Regions from separate parts of the Caldalkalibacillus salinus genome, predicted to be linked through region 2. Evidence: a T-box and tRNA genes for the amino acid it is inferred to sense, from the RefSeq annotation. Region 2 holds a T-box; the other holds one or more tRNA genes.
What was found. A T-box is a leader RNA that pairs with one kind of tRNA and senses whether it is charged. The one in region 2 lies ahead of ileS (isoleucine--tRNA ligase), so its partner is inferred to be a tRNA-Ile.
Positions count from the first base shown of each region.

Region 1: it has a tRNA-Ile gene. The T-box ahead of ileS (isoleucine--tRNA ligase) is inferred to sense a tRNA for this amino acid. The anticodon was not compared.

Region 1 covers NZ_JAERVL010000025.1:87,951-94,800, reverse strand. The annotation lists gene JKM87_RS14525 (peptidoglycan D,D-transpeptidase FtsI family protein) at 1-545, shown strand, start outside; gene JKM87_RS14520 (spore germination protein) at 647-2,101, shown strand; tRNA gene JKM87_RS14515 (tRNA-Tyr) at 2,311-2,395, shown strand; tRNA gene JKM87_RS14510 (tRNA-His) at 2,401-2,476, shown strand; tRNA gene JKM87_RS14505 (tRNA-Gln) at 2,489-2,563, shown strand; tRNA gene JKM87_RS14500 (tRNA-Lys) at 2,571-2,646, shown strand; tRNA gene JKM87_RS14495 (tRNA-Leu) at 2,656-2,740, shown strand; tRNA gene JKM87_RS14490 (tRNA-Gly) at 2,816-2,889, shown strand; tRNA gene JKM87_RS14485 (tRNA-Ile) at 2,894-2,970, shown strand; rRNA gene JKM87_RS14480 (16S ribosomal RNA) at 3,460-5,023, shown strand; rRNA gene JKM87_RS14475 (23S ribosomal RNA) at 5,210-6,850, shown strand, end outside.
Region 2 covers NZ_JAERVL010000001.1:265,273-272,122, forward strand. The annotation lists gene pgeF (peptidoglycan editing factor PgeF) at 1-71, shown strand, start outside; gene JKM87_RS01235 (YggS family pyridoxal phosphate-dependent enzyme) at 68-760, shown strand; gene JKM87_RS01240 (cell division protein SepF) at 770-1,240, shown strand; gene JKM87_RS01245 (YggT family protein) at 1,248-1,520, shown strand; gene JKM87_RS01250 (YlmH family RNA-binding protein) at 1,523-2,296, shown strand; gene JKM87_RS01255 (DivIVA domain-containing protein) at 2,380-2,886, shown strand; T-box leader at 3,033-3,264, shown strand; gene ileS (isoleucine--tRNA ligase) at 3,351-6,134, shown strand; gene JKM87_RS01265 (FbpB family small basic protein) at 6,360-6,485, shown strand; gene JKM87_RS01270 (alpha/beta fold hydrolase) at 6,616-6,850, opposite strand, start outside.

The sequences.
Region 1 (6,850 bases), on a different contig from region 2:
TTGACGGTTATAAGAGTAGTCGAGAGCTTCCAGGCTTATTAGTAGACTACATGATCGGACAGTATCATAACTATACCCCTTTACAATTAGCACAGTATGTTTCGACCATAGCTAATGGTGGGTATCGCATGCAACCGTATTTGGTCAAAGAGATACGTCGAGAGGCCACTTCCGAAGATGAACTCGGCCAAGTCGTCACACGTCGTGAACCAAAAGTATTAAATCGGATCGATATGAGTGATGAACACATTGAAATGATGCAGCAAGGCATGGAAATGGTGACGGAACCTGGTGGTACAGCGTCAGATTTTGCCGACTTTAAAGTGAAGGTGGCCGGTAAAACGGGGACAGCCCAAACAGAAGATCGTGACCTCAACAATACATTGTTTGTGGGTTATGCACCAGCTGATAACCCTCAGATTGCTTTCGCCAGTGTCGTGCCTAAGTCTCAAGAAACGTGGTCTGGCGGTGAACGAAGTCCTCATGCTCGAATTATAGCCAGAGAAATCTTAGAATCTTACTTTGGAGTAAAAGAAGAGGAATAAATTCTAAAAATAACTGCTATAGTACAGCATTTTTTGTGATGTTGCATGATTTAAAACAACTCCTTGCATACTAAGGGAAGTATGGAAGGAGTTGTTTTGTGATGGCAACGAAACGCCCGGTGTCTAAGAGCTTCGAAGAAAATATAGCGTACTTACAGAAAGCCTTGCGTGTAGACGATAGCTTTGATGTGATTCATCATAAGCTCGTTTATGCCGACCGTAAGTTTGGTTTATTCTTCGTTGATGGTTTTACCAAAGATGATGTGATGTTACAGATCATGCGTGATCTTGGTCGTCTAGAACCTAGGGATTTAAGACATGACCCTATAGACGTTTTGATGCAAAAGAAAATTCCTTACATAGAAGTGGAAACAACACAAGACATAGAGAATGTTATTAAGCAGGTGTTATCAGGGCAAGCCGCTTTTATCATTGAAGATACAGATACGGCTATTTTATTAGATGTCAGAACTTATCCTGTACGCTCCCCAGATGAGCCAGATACTGAGCGGGTTGTTCGTGGACCTAGAGACGGTTTTGTTGAAACGTTAGTCTTTAATACAGCACTTATACGTAGAAGAATACGTGATCGCTCCTTAGTTATGGATTATTTGCAAGTGGGGAGACGGTCCAAGACCGATATTGTCGTTTCGTATGTTGATAGCATTGTAGACAAGGAATTAGTCAAAAGAATAAAAAAAGGTCTACAGAACATAGAACCTGATGGCTTATCGATGGGGGAGAAGACGATCGAAGAGTATATATTTGGTCGGCATCTTAACCCCTACCCAGTTGTAAGGTATACTGAGAGGCCAGATACGGCTAGTACACATCTTCTTGAAGGACACGTACTGATCGTGGTTGATGGTACACCCGGTGTGATGATATGCCCTACGACGTTCTGGCAGCATTTAGAGCATGCTGAAGAGTATCGGCAGAAACCACTCGTCGGTGCATTCCTAAGATGGGTTCGATTCGCAGCGGTACTGGCATCTTTATTTCTTCTTCCATTATGGTACATATATGCCACGAATACTGAACTCCTAGTTGAACGATGGCAGTTCATCGGACCAGAAAAAGTCGGACACGTATCACTTATCTGGCAGTTTCTCATAGCTGAGGTGGGGCTTGAAGTATTACGGATGGCTGCCATACACACGCCTAATGCATTGGCCACAGCGTTGGGGCTAGTGGCAGCAATACTGATCGGTGAAGTCGCCATTGAAGTGGGATTATTCTCTTATGAAGTCATACTGTATGTAGCGATAGCGGCTACGAGTACTTTTGCCACACCGAGTTATGAGCTCAGTTTAGCGAATCGGTTATTCAGGATATTCTTTTTACTGGCAGGTGCATTTTTCGGAATATGGGGCCTTGTGGTTTCAATCCTATTTTGGTTGATCACCCTGACCTCAACAAAAACGCTCAATGCACCGTATCTTTGGCCGTTCATCCCTTTTAATGGAAAAGCAATGTTACAAGTACTATTCAGATCTCCAGTCCCACTTAAGAGGGAGAGGCCTGATATACTCAATGTGAGTGATAAGGATAAGTAACTTTAAGACTCAGAAAAAACGTAAGAAATCTTGGTTAAAAGAAACTTTAGCAAGGGCTGAAGTTTCTTTTTATTTACCCTTGATTTTTCTTTCAGAGGATGTTATATTATTCATTGTCGCTTCAACGAATACAACATAAATATTTACTTTTTGACAACACCGTCAATCCGTGTTAATATCATGAAGTGTTTTGACAAGTTTATTTATTTGGAGGGGTAGCGAAGTGGCTAAACGCGGCGGACTGTAAATCCGCTCCCTCTGGGTTCGGGAGTTCGAATCTCTCCCCCTCCACCATTATGGCGGCTATGGCGAAGTGGTTAACGCATCGGATTGTGGCTCCGACACTCGTGGGTTCGATTCCCACTAGTCGCCCCATGACTTTTTTGATGGGCTATAGCCAAGTGGTAAGGCAACGGACTTTGACTCCGTCATGCGCTGGTTCGAATCCAGCTAGCCCAGCCATTTATGTGAGCCATTAGCTCAGCTGGCAGAGCATCTGACTTTTAATCAGAGGGTCGAAGGTTCGAATCCTTCATGGCTCACCATTTATATATGCGGGTGTGGCGGAACTGGCAGACGCGCTAGACTTAGGATCTAGTGCCTTCGGGCGTGGGGGTTCGACTCCCTTCACCCGCACCATATATTTGTTTTTAATTTTTTAGGCTATCTTTTATTTAGAACGCCAAATACAATATTATAACTTGCTTTGCTTTTGCGGGTGTAGTTTAGTGGTAAAACCTCAGCCTTCCAAGCTGATGTCGTGGGTTCGATTCCCATCACCCGCTCCATTGTGGGCCTATAGCTCAGCTGGTTAGAGCGCACGCCTGATAAGCGTGAGGTCGGTGGTTCGAGTCCACTTAGGCCCACCATAATTTAATTTAAAAAAGTTGTTGACGCACATCAACCTGCTATGTTATGATGGTTTTTGTCGCCGCGAAAAGCGCGGTTGTCTTAACAACAAGAAACACAAAATATCAGCTAATGAGGCAACACATTGTTGCGACACCGATTTTTAGCTGATAACTAAAAGGAACATCTGCTAACACCATCACGTCCTGTGACAACACAGATGCTTGTCCATCCATGGGCGTCAGAACCTTGAAAACTGAACAAAGCAATGTCAAGCGTGCATACCATTCTTTATCCAGCTTATAATTAGCGCTTCGGAGTCACCTTTGAGCGCAGCTCGAGTGACGAAGATGTGTTAATCATAAGCAGGGAAACCAATGGGTCCGACAAAACAGGATCTCAACGCTGAGAAATCAGCCGTTGAAACAAATTAATTGCACTTGAAGCGATTCCTTCGTTGATTGAATCATCAGCACAAGTGCAACTAAGCGATTACAAATCGTAAATTTTATTTGGAGAGTTTGATCCTGGCTCAGGACGAACGCTGGCGGCGTGCCTAATACATGCAAGTCGAGCGAGTGAAACTGACAGAAGCCTTCGGGTGGACGACAGTGGATCTAGCGGCGGACGGGTGAGTAACACGTAGGCAACCTGCCCGTAAGACGGGGATAACTCCGGGAAACCGGGGCTAATACCGGATGATGCTAGGGATCGCATGATCCCCAGCTGAAAGGTGGCTTAGGCTACCACTTACGGATGGGCCTGCGGCGCATTAGCTAGTTGGTGAGGTAAAGGCTCACCAAGGCAACGATGCGTAGCCGACCTGAGAGGGTGATCGGCCACACTGGGACTGAGACACGGCCCAGACTCCTACGGGAGGCAGCAGTAGGGAATCTTCGGCAATGGGCGAAAGCCTGACCGAGCAACGCCGCGTGAGTGATGAAGGTTTTCGGATCGTAAAACTCTGTTGTTAGGGAAGAACAAGTACCGTTTGAACAAGGCGGTACCTTGACGGTACCTGACGAGAAAGCCCCGGCTAACTACGTGCCAGCAGCCGCGGTAATACGTAGGGGGCAAGCGTTGTCCGGAATTATTGGGCGTAAAGCGCGCGCAGGCGGTCTCTTAAGTCTGATGTGAAAGCCCACGGCTCAACCGTGGAGGGTCATTGGAAACTGGGGGACTTGAGTGCAGGAGAGGAAAGTGGAATTCCACGTGTAGCGGTGAAATGCGTAGAGATGTGGAGGAACACCAGTGGCGAAGGCGACTTTCTGGCCTGTAACTGACGCTGAGGCGCGAAAGCGTGGGGATCAAACAGGATTAGATACCCTGGTAGTCCACGCCGTAAACGATGAGTGCTAGGTGTTAGAGGTTTCGATACCTTTAGTGCCGACGTTAACACAATAAGCACTCCGCCTGGGGAGTACGGCCGCAAGGCTGAAACTCAAAGGAATTGACGGGGACCCGCACAAGCAGTGGAGCATGTGGTTTAATTCGAAGCAACGCGAAGAACCTTACCAGGACTTGACATCCCGATGCTACCTCTAGAGATAGAGGGTTCTCTTCGGAGACATCGGTGACAGGTGGTGCATGGTTGTCGTCAGCTCGTGTCGTGAGATGTTGGGTTAAGTCCCGCAACGAGCGCAACCCTTAATCTTAGTTGCCAGCATTCAGTTGGGCACTCTAAGGTGACTGCCGGTGACAAACCGGAGGAAGGTGGGGATGACGTCAAATCATCATGCCCCTTATGTCCTGGGCTACACACGTGCTACAATGGACAGTACAACGGGTAGCGAAGCCGCGAGGTGGAGCCAATCCCAAAAAGCTGTTCTCAGTTCGGATTGTAGGCTGCAACTCGCCTGTATGAAGTCGGAATTGCTAGTAATCGCGGCTCAGCATGCCGCGGTGCATACGTTCCCGGGTCTTGTAAACACCGCCCGTCACACCACGAGAGTCTGTAACACCCGACGTCGGTGAGGTAACCTATGGAGCCAGCTGCCTACGGTGGGACAGAGGATTGGGGTGAAGTCGTAACAAGGTAGCCGTATCGGAAGGTGCGGCTGGATCACCTCGTTTATATGGTGTCTTTACAGACTATAGCTTTATCCAGTAAGGGCCGTCGGTTCACGATTTGACACTTTGTTCAGTTTAGAGGGTTTTGATAACCTCAAAACTATGTTCTTTGAAAACTAGATAACATTGAAGAAGAGTTTCACCGGGTATCGCAAGATACCCAATAGAGAGTGCGAGGATCTCTTTGTAGGTTAAGCTACGAAGGGCGCACGGTGAATGCCTTGGCGCTAGGAGCCGAAGAAGGACGGGACGAACACCGATATGCCTCGGGGAGCTGTAAGTAAGCATCGATCCGGGGATTTCCGAATGGGGAAACCCACTGCCCCTCATCGGGTAGTATCCATCTCTGAATCTATAGGAGATGAGAAGGCAGACCAGGGGAACTGAAACATCTCAGTACCCTGAGGAAGAGAAAGCAAAAGCGATTCCCTGAGTAGCGGCGAGCGAAACGGGAACAGCCCAAACCAACGCGCTAGCGTGTTGGGGTTGTAGGACGTTCCATTGGAGTGAGAAAGGACGAGAGTAGGCGAAGCAATCTGGAACGATTGGCCAAAGAGTGTAACAGCCACGTAGCCGAAACTTTCGTCCCTCCGGGACGGATCCTGAGTACGGCGGGACACGTGAAACCCCGTCGGAATCCGGGAGGACCATCTCCCAAGGCTAAATACTCCCTAGCGACCGATAGTGAACCAGTACCGTGAGGGAAAGGTGAAAAGCACCCCGGGAGGGGAGTGAAATAGAACCTGAAACCGTGTGCCTACAATTAGTCGGAGCCCGTTTTATGGGTGACGGCGTGCCTTTTGTAGAATGAACCGGCGAGTTACGATGACGTGCAAGGTTAAGTTGGGAAAACGGAGCCGCAGCGAAAGCGAGTCTGAATAGGGCGTACAGTACGTCGTCGTAGACCCGAAACCGTGTGATCTACCCATGTCCAGGGTGAAGTTCAGGTAACACTGAATGGAGGCCCGAACCCACGCATGTTGAAAAATGCGGGGATGAGGTGTGGGTAGGGGTGAAATGCCAATCGAACACGGAGATAGCTGGTTCTCCCCGAAATAGCTTTAGGGCTAGCCTCGGATGATGAGTATTGGAGGTAGAGCACTGATTGGACTAGGGGCCCCTACCGGGTGACCGAATTCAGTCAAACTCCGAATGCCAGATACTTTAATCCGGGAGTCAGACTGCGAGTGCTAAGATCCGTAGTCGAGAGGGAAACAGCCCAGACCATCAGCTAAGGTCCCAAAGTGTATGTTAAGTGGGAAAGGATGTGGAGTTGCTTAGACAACCAGGATGTTGGCTTAGAAGCAGCCATCATTTAAAGAGTGCGTAATAGCTCACTGGTCGAGTGACTCTGCGCCGAAAATGTACCGGGGCTAAACATACCACCGAAGCTATGGATCGTGTCGTCTTCACTACTTCTTTGAAGGCAATATAGTGAAGGCACATTCGCCAAACCCAACATTTATGTTTTTTTTAAGATGTGGGATGGCTGGGTTTGGCTAAATGCTTTTTAGCTAAACGATCACTTCGAAGGGGAAGTGAAGACGACACTGTGGTAGGGGAGCGTTCTAAGGGCCTTGAAGCCAGACCGGAAGGACTGGTGGAGCGCTTAGAAGTGAGAATGCCGGTGTGAGTAGCGAAAAGACAAGTGAGAATCTTGTCCGCCGAAAATCTAAGGTTTCCTGAGGAAGGCTCGTCCGCTCAGGGTTAGTCGGGACCTAAGTCGAGGCCGAAAGGCGTAGACGATGGATAACAGGTCGATATTCCTGTACCACCTTAAGCCGTCTGAGTGATGGGGTGACGCAGGAGGGTAGGGAGAGCGTGCGACGG
Region 2 (6,850 bases):
GGAAGGAAGGCGGACAAACCGGTCGTATGACAGCTTATATGGCATTAAAGGAGGAGGCAACTAGAACGTGACAGTCAAAGAGAATCTTACACGCATACAACAAGAAGTCCAAGCAGCTTGTCAACGTGTCAACAGAGATCCAGATGAAGTAAATATTATTGCCGTCACTAAGTATGTCAGTATAGAAAGGATGCAGGAAGCCTTTGATGCTGGCATCGTCCATATAGGAGAAAATAAAGTGCAACAAGCCGTTCAAAAATGGAACCAACTTTATGAACACGGTGTGTGGCACTTTATCGGCCACTTACAATCTAATAAAGTCAAAGACATTATTGATAAAATGTCGATGATACATTCATTAGATCGTCTATCTTTAGCAAAAGAAATAGAAAAACGAGCAGGTGCTAAAAATATCGTTGTCCCATGTTTCATTCAAGTGAATGTTTCAGGAGAGGAAACCAAACATGGCCTACATCTGGATGAGGTAGAAAGTTTTATTCAGCGTTTAGAGCATTTACCACACATACAAGCGGTCGGCTTAATGACAATGGCCCTCTATGTAGAGGATCCAGAGGAGACGAGACCGATCTTCCGTCAACTAAAGGCATTACAAAAGAGACTCAAAGCCAAACAGTATCCACATGCCCCCTTGAATGAGCTTTCGATGGGCATGTCTAACGATTATGTTGTGGCGATTGAAGAAGGTGCAACCTTTATCAGGCTAGGAACATCTTTAGTCGGAAACGAATTAAAATCATGAGGAGAGTCGATGACGGTGGGAATGATGAATAAACTGATGGATTTTCTAGGCTTAGGTGGAGACCCGTATGAGGCAAAACACGAACATAGAACCATGGAGGATGAGGATTGGGCTGACGAAGAAGAGGAGATGATGCCCCCAAAATCCACAAAGAATAGTAGTCCCCCAAATAATATTGTTCCGTTACAGTCTGTGAAATCACAGATGAAGGTCATATTAATCGAACCCCTTTCATACGATGAGACACAAGAGCTGGCTGATCATATTAGGCAACGTCGCATGATCATTGTCAATCTACATCAGCTAGCCCATGACCAAGCGAAAAGGGTGGTCGACTTTTTAAGCGGAACAGTGTATGCTATAGGGGGAGATATACATAAACTCGGCCATAATATTTTCCTCTGTACAGCTGACAATGTTGATATACAAGGGAACATATCTGAACAATCAGAGGGTGAATTACATTCAAGAATGAGGTGACGTAGACATGTACGCAGTTGCATTACAATTAGTTGATCTGTTTTTTACCATATATACCTTCATGGTATTTGGATATATATTGATGTCATGGCTTCCAAACTTACGAGAATCTGCGCTAGGTGAAATTCTAGGAAAATTTGTGGAACCTGTGCTGGCGCCGTTTCGCAAGATTATTCCCCCACTAGGTATGATTGATATTTCTCCTATCGTCGCACTCATCGCATTACGCTTTGCACGTATGGGTGCAGAGTCTCTCGTGCACATGATTTTCGGGGGTTAATGATGAGCTTCTATGACCATTTTCGGCCCGAGGAGCACGCCTTCGTTGAGAAGGTGGCCGATTGGGCCGATATCGTTCAAGAGAGATATCAACGTCGACTAACCAATTTCCTAGACCCTCGAGAGCAGTTTATCGTTCAATCGGTTGTGGGTCGATTAGCTGATATTAACGTATCGTTCTTTGGGGGTTACGAACAATCGGAGCGCAAACGGGCGTTAATATACCCGGAGTATGATGAGGTGTCACCTGAAGATTTTCAAGTGACACTTCTTTCTATTGAACAGGACGTCAATGTGTCCCACCGGGATGTACTCGGGTCATTACTCGGTATTGGCTTAAAAAGAGAAAAGTTTGGAGATATTCTCATCGCTGATTCACACAAACAATTACTCGTGGCTGGGGATATAGCTGATTACGTATTAGGGCATTTCCATCAAGTCTCCCGATATCACGTGACCTTACAAACGCATCATCTAGACGAGCTTGTACCGCCGTCAGATCCTTGGCAATCATTTGATCGTACTGTGAGCTCTTTACGCTTAGATGTCATTTTATCAGAGCTGTTACCCTTATCTCGTTCAAAGGTGACAACATTAATTAAAGGCAAAAAGGTCAAAGTGAACTGGCGCCTTGTAGAGCAAGCCGGCATGGTTTTACAGAAAGGTGACATCCTTTCCGTCAAAGGTTTTGGTCGGTTTTTATTTTCGAGCATACAGGGACAAACAAAAAAGGGGAATATTCGAGTGTCATTAGGTCGAAAAGAGAACAAATCGTAAAAAAATCCTGTATTAAGAAGGAAATGCACAGGTGTTGTCGAATAGATTCTAGCAAACGTTATGAATAACGGGAGGTGCGCATCATGTCATTAACACCACTAGATATACACAACAAAGAATTCAGTCGTTCGTTTCGAGGGTATGATGAGGATGAAGTCAATGAATTCTTAGATTTAATTATCAAAGAGTTTGAGATACTCATTCGTGAAAAAAAAGAACTAGAAGAAAAGATGTTAGATTCAACAGAAAGACTAGGTCATTTCTCTAACATTGAGGAAAGCCTGAGCAAAACGATTATTGTCGCCCAGGAAACAGCGGATGAAGTGAAATCAAATGCCAAAAAAGAGGCACAGTTGATTATTAAAGAAGCGGAAAAAAATGCGGATCGTATCGTTAACGAAGCACTCTCTAAGGCTAGAAAAATTTCAATGGAGGGTGAAGAATTAAAGAAACAAGCCTCTATTTATCGGGCACGATTCCGCACACTTCTAGAAGCGCAGCTTGAAATGCTTCAGAGTGAAGAGTGGGATAGAATTACTGATGACACACATGATGCGGAACCCAATCAACAGCCCAAAGTGGCTCGATAAGCATAATGAGGCTTGACGAAAGGTTTAACTTTTTTTATACTGCCTAATAATAGACGATATACATCAAATATGATCTCTGTGCTGATTGACTGTAATCTCACGTATACTAAACTTGCAACACCGTTTAAATGCTAACGGGATATATAACAAAAACGAGGAATGGGATAGTAAGACCTCTATGGTTTTTTAAGCGAGCTAGGGATGGTGTGAGCCTAGTAAAAACTGGAGGACTGAAGATCACCCTGGAGTTGGAGCGCTGAACAATAGTAAGTGTTTCCCGTATCATTCACGTTACGAATGAAAGGCCTTAACACAGTGAACGATGTGCACCTGTGTTATTGACTAGGGTGGTACCGCGGGAAGTCTCTCGTCCCTATCTGGGATGAGGGACTTTTTTATTCTCAAAAAAGCTTGAGTATACGCACAGTTTACATTTTAAAATACAAATATAGGAGGATGAGACAGTGGAGTACAAACAAACGCTGCAGATTACCAAAACAGATTTCCCTATGCGTGGGAACCTACCTAAGCGTGAGCCTGATATGCAACAATGGTGGGATGAAGAAAAAATATATGAGAAGGTCCAAGAACGAACGAAAGGGCGTCCTAAGTTTATACTGCACGATGGCCCTCCGTATGCCAATGGTGACTTACACTTAGGGCATGCACTGAACAAAATCTTAAAAGACATGATTGTACGTTATAAATCAATGTCTGGCTACGATGCCCCATACGTTCCTGGTTGGGATACACACGGTCTCCCGATTGAACACGCCATCATTAAGAATGAAAAAGTGGACCGGTCTAAAATCGGCATTAATGAGTTTCGACGCCTTTGTGCTGAATATGCTCTAAAGTTCGTAGAAACTCAAAAATCTCAGTTCAAACGTTTAGGTGTAAGAGGGGATTGGGAAGACCCTTACATTACCTTAAAGCCTGAGTACGAAGCGAGACAAGTGAGAGTGTTTGGCGATATGGCTAAGAAAGGGTACATCTACAAAGGATTAAAGCCCGTATACTGGTCCCCTTCGTCTGAAACAGCGCTTGCCGAAGCAGAGATTGAGTATAAAGATAAGCGCTCACCTTCTATTTACGTTAAATTCAAAGTACAAGATGGTAAAGGCGTTCTCGATTCAGATGTCTCAGTTGTGATTTGGACAACAACACCATGGACGATTCCAGCTAACTTAGCAATTAGTGTTCATCCTGACCTTGAATATGCCGTTGTTAGAGTTGAAGGGGAAAAACTCCTTGTCGCTCAAGGGTTATTAGACACATTGCAACAAGAGTTAGAGTGGGAAAACTATGAAGTACTCCAAACGATAAAAGGGCAGAGCTTAGAGCATATCACAACGCAGCATCCTCTGTATGATAGAACTTCACAAATGATCTTAGGTGAGCATGTGACATTAGACGCCGGTACGGGATGTGTTCACACGGCACCTGGACACGGGGAAGATGATTTTTACGTGGGACAAAAGTACGGGCTAGACGTCCTGAATCCGATTGATGACAAAGGACACTTCACGCACGAAGCCCCTGGCTTTGAAGGTTTATTCTATGACAAAGCTAATAAAGTGATAACCGAATCCTTAAAGGATAAAGGCGCGCTTATCAAGCTATCGTTCATCACACACTCGTATCCTCATGATTGGCGTAGTAAGCAGCCGGTGATCTTTCGTGCGACAGAACAATGGTTTGCCTCTATCGATAAAATTCGCCAAGATATCTTAGACGAGATTAAGGAGGTCAACTGGACCCCTTCCTGGGGAGAAGTAAGACTCCATAACATGGTCGCAGACCGTGGTGATTGGTGTATTTCTCGTCAACGGGTATGGGGTGTTCCAATACCGATTCTTTACTGCGCTTCTTGTCACACTGAAGTTGTGAATGATGATACCATCGATCGTATATCCGCTATATTTAGGGAAGAAGGCTCGAACGCATGGTATGATAAAGATGAGAAAGAACTCTTGCCAGAAGGATTCAAGTGTCCGAGTTGCGGAGGAGAACACTTTAGAAAAGAGACGGATACCATGGATGTATGGTTCGATTCCGGTTCCTCTCACGAAGCTGTGCTCAAAGAAAGAGATGAACTACAATGGCCAGCTGACCTATATCTAGAAGGCTCTGATCAGTACCGTGGGTGGTTTAACTCTTCACTGACAACTGCAGTCGCTACAAGTGGCGCCGCACCATACAAATCAGTGTTGAGTCACGGCTTCACCCTTGACGGTGAAGGACGTAAGATGTCCAAATCTCTTGGCAATGTGATCGTTCCTCAAAAGGTGATCGATCAATTAGGAGCAGACATTCTAAGATTATGGGTTTCTTCTGTGGATTATCAATCAGATGTGCGCATCTCTGATGCCATTCTGAAGCAAATAGCGGAAGTATACCGGAAGATTCGTAACACATTACGTTTCCTTTTAGGGAACTTGGCTGATTTCGATCCAGCACGTGACAGAGTGAATTTGGAAGATATGTCCGATCTCGACCGTTATATGCTTATTAAAGCGCAGCGCCTACTCACAAGAGTAAGAGGGGCGTATGACGAGTATCAGTTCCATACTGTGTACTCAGCGGTTCACAATTTCTGTACGATCGAATTGAGCTCACTCTACCTAGATATCTCCAAGGACTTGTTGTACACAGACGCACCCAATTCTGTTGCTAGAAAAGCGACACAAACGGTGATGTACGACCTATTACAATTGATCGTCAAATTGGTGGCACCGATCATCCCACATACGGCGGATGAAGTATGGCAGTTTGTACCAGGTTCGGAAACTAAGAGTGTACAGTTAACGGACATCCCAGATACTGTGAGTCACGTTGAAGATGATGACCTAGAGCAAAAATGGGATCAATTTATCACTGTTCGCCAAGAGGTACTTAAAGCGCTTGAAGTCGCGCGTAGGGAAAAAGTGATCGGTGGCTCTCTCAGTGCCGAAGTCCATTTATATCCAACAGCACAGACCAAAGCCCTATTGGCACAATTTGAAGATCTAGAAAAACTGTTCATCGTTTCTCATGCTGTGTTACATGAGGATACTGAACAAGTCCCAGAGGATGCACAACAAGGAGATACAGTCAGTGTCTGGATTAAGCCAGCCGAAGGCGAGAAGTGTCAACGCTGTTGGGTGGTCACCCCTGAGGTAGGGCAACACGAGCATGTCGATCATCCTGACCTGTGTCCTCGTTGTGCTGAAACGGTTACTGAACATTACGCACACTTAGTAGAATAAAAAAGATATCATACAAGTTAAAGGCTTGCAGTCCAAAACATGACACATCACGAATGGATGACCCCTTTACACTTAATTCAAGGAAAGACTCCCTGCTTATTTTGCAGAGAGTCTTTTTTTTTTGCGCTACAAATGTCATCTTTATTTAATCTTCAACAATGTTTGACGTAAGAAAAGAATGGATATAATAAATTATAAGAAAATTTAATAAAGGAGGATCATGAGATGCGTAAATCACGAAAGGTCAGCTTTGAAGAACTTGTCGTAGAAAATAAAAGAGAAATTCTTAATAATAAAGAGGAGCTCTCTCGAATTGAGGAGCGACTTGAGGGTAAAAGAGTGAAGAAGTAAAGCGAACCCGCATGTGGTTCGCTTTACTTTTTATAACTTATGTACCTTTTATGTGCCCTTACACTTTCTCGTGTAATCTAAAGTGCATTCATGCCGTTTTAAAAGCGGACAAATAAAGGTATAACTGTCGTTAGTGTGTATGTCTCTGGATAAAATCACACGCCATCCCATTAAATAAGTACGCTTCCTCGTCATGGGGCAGGATACCTGATTCCGTATAAACTTGGATCTCCGCATTTGAATTTAACTCCCGAAGTTGAGACAAGTGATCAATAGGGTGCAGTTCAGATTCTTCTCCCCATACCAAGAGAGCAGGATGCGCCAGTGCCTCCCAATCAGAAGAAATGTGTATGTTCAAATCCCCT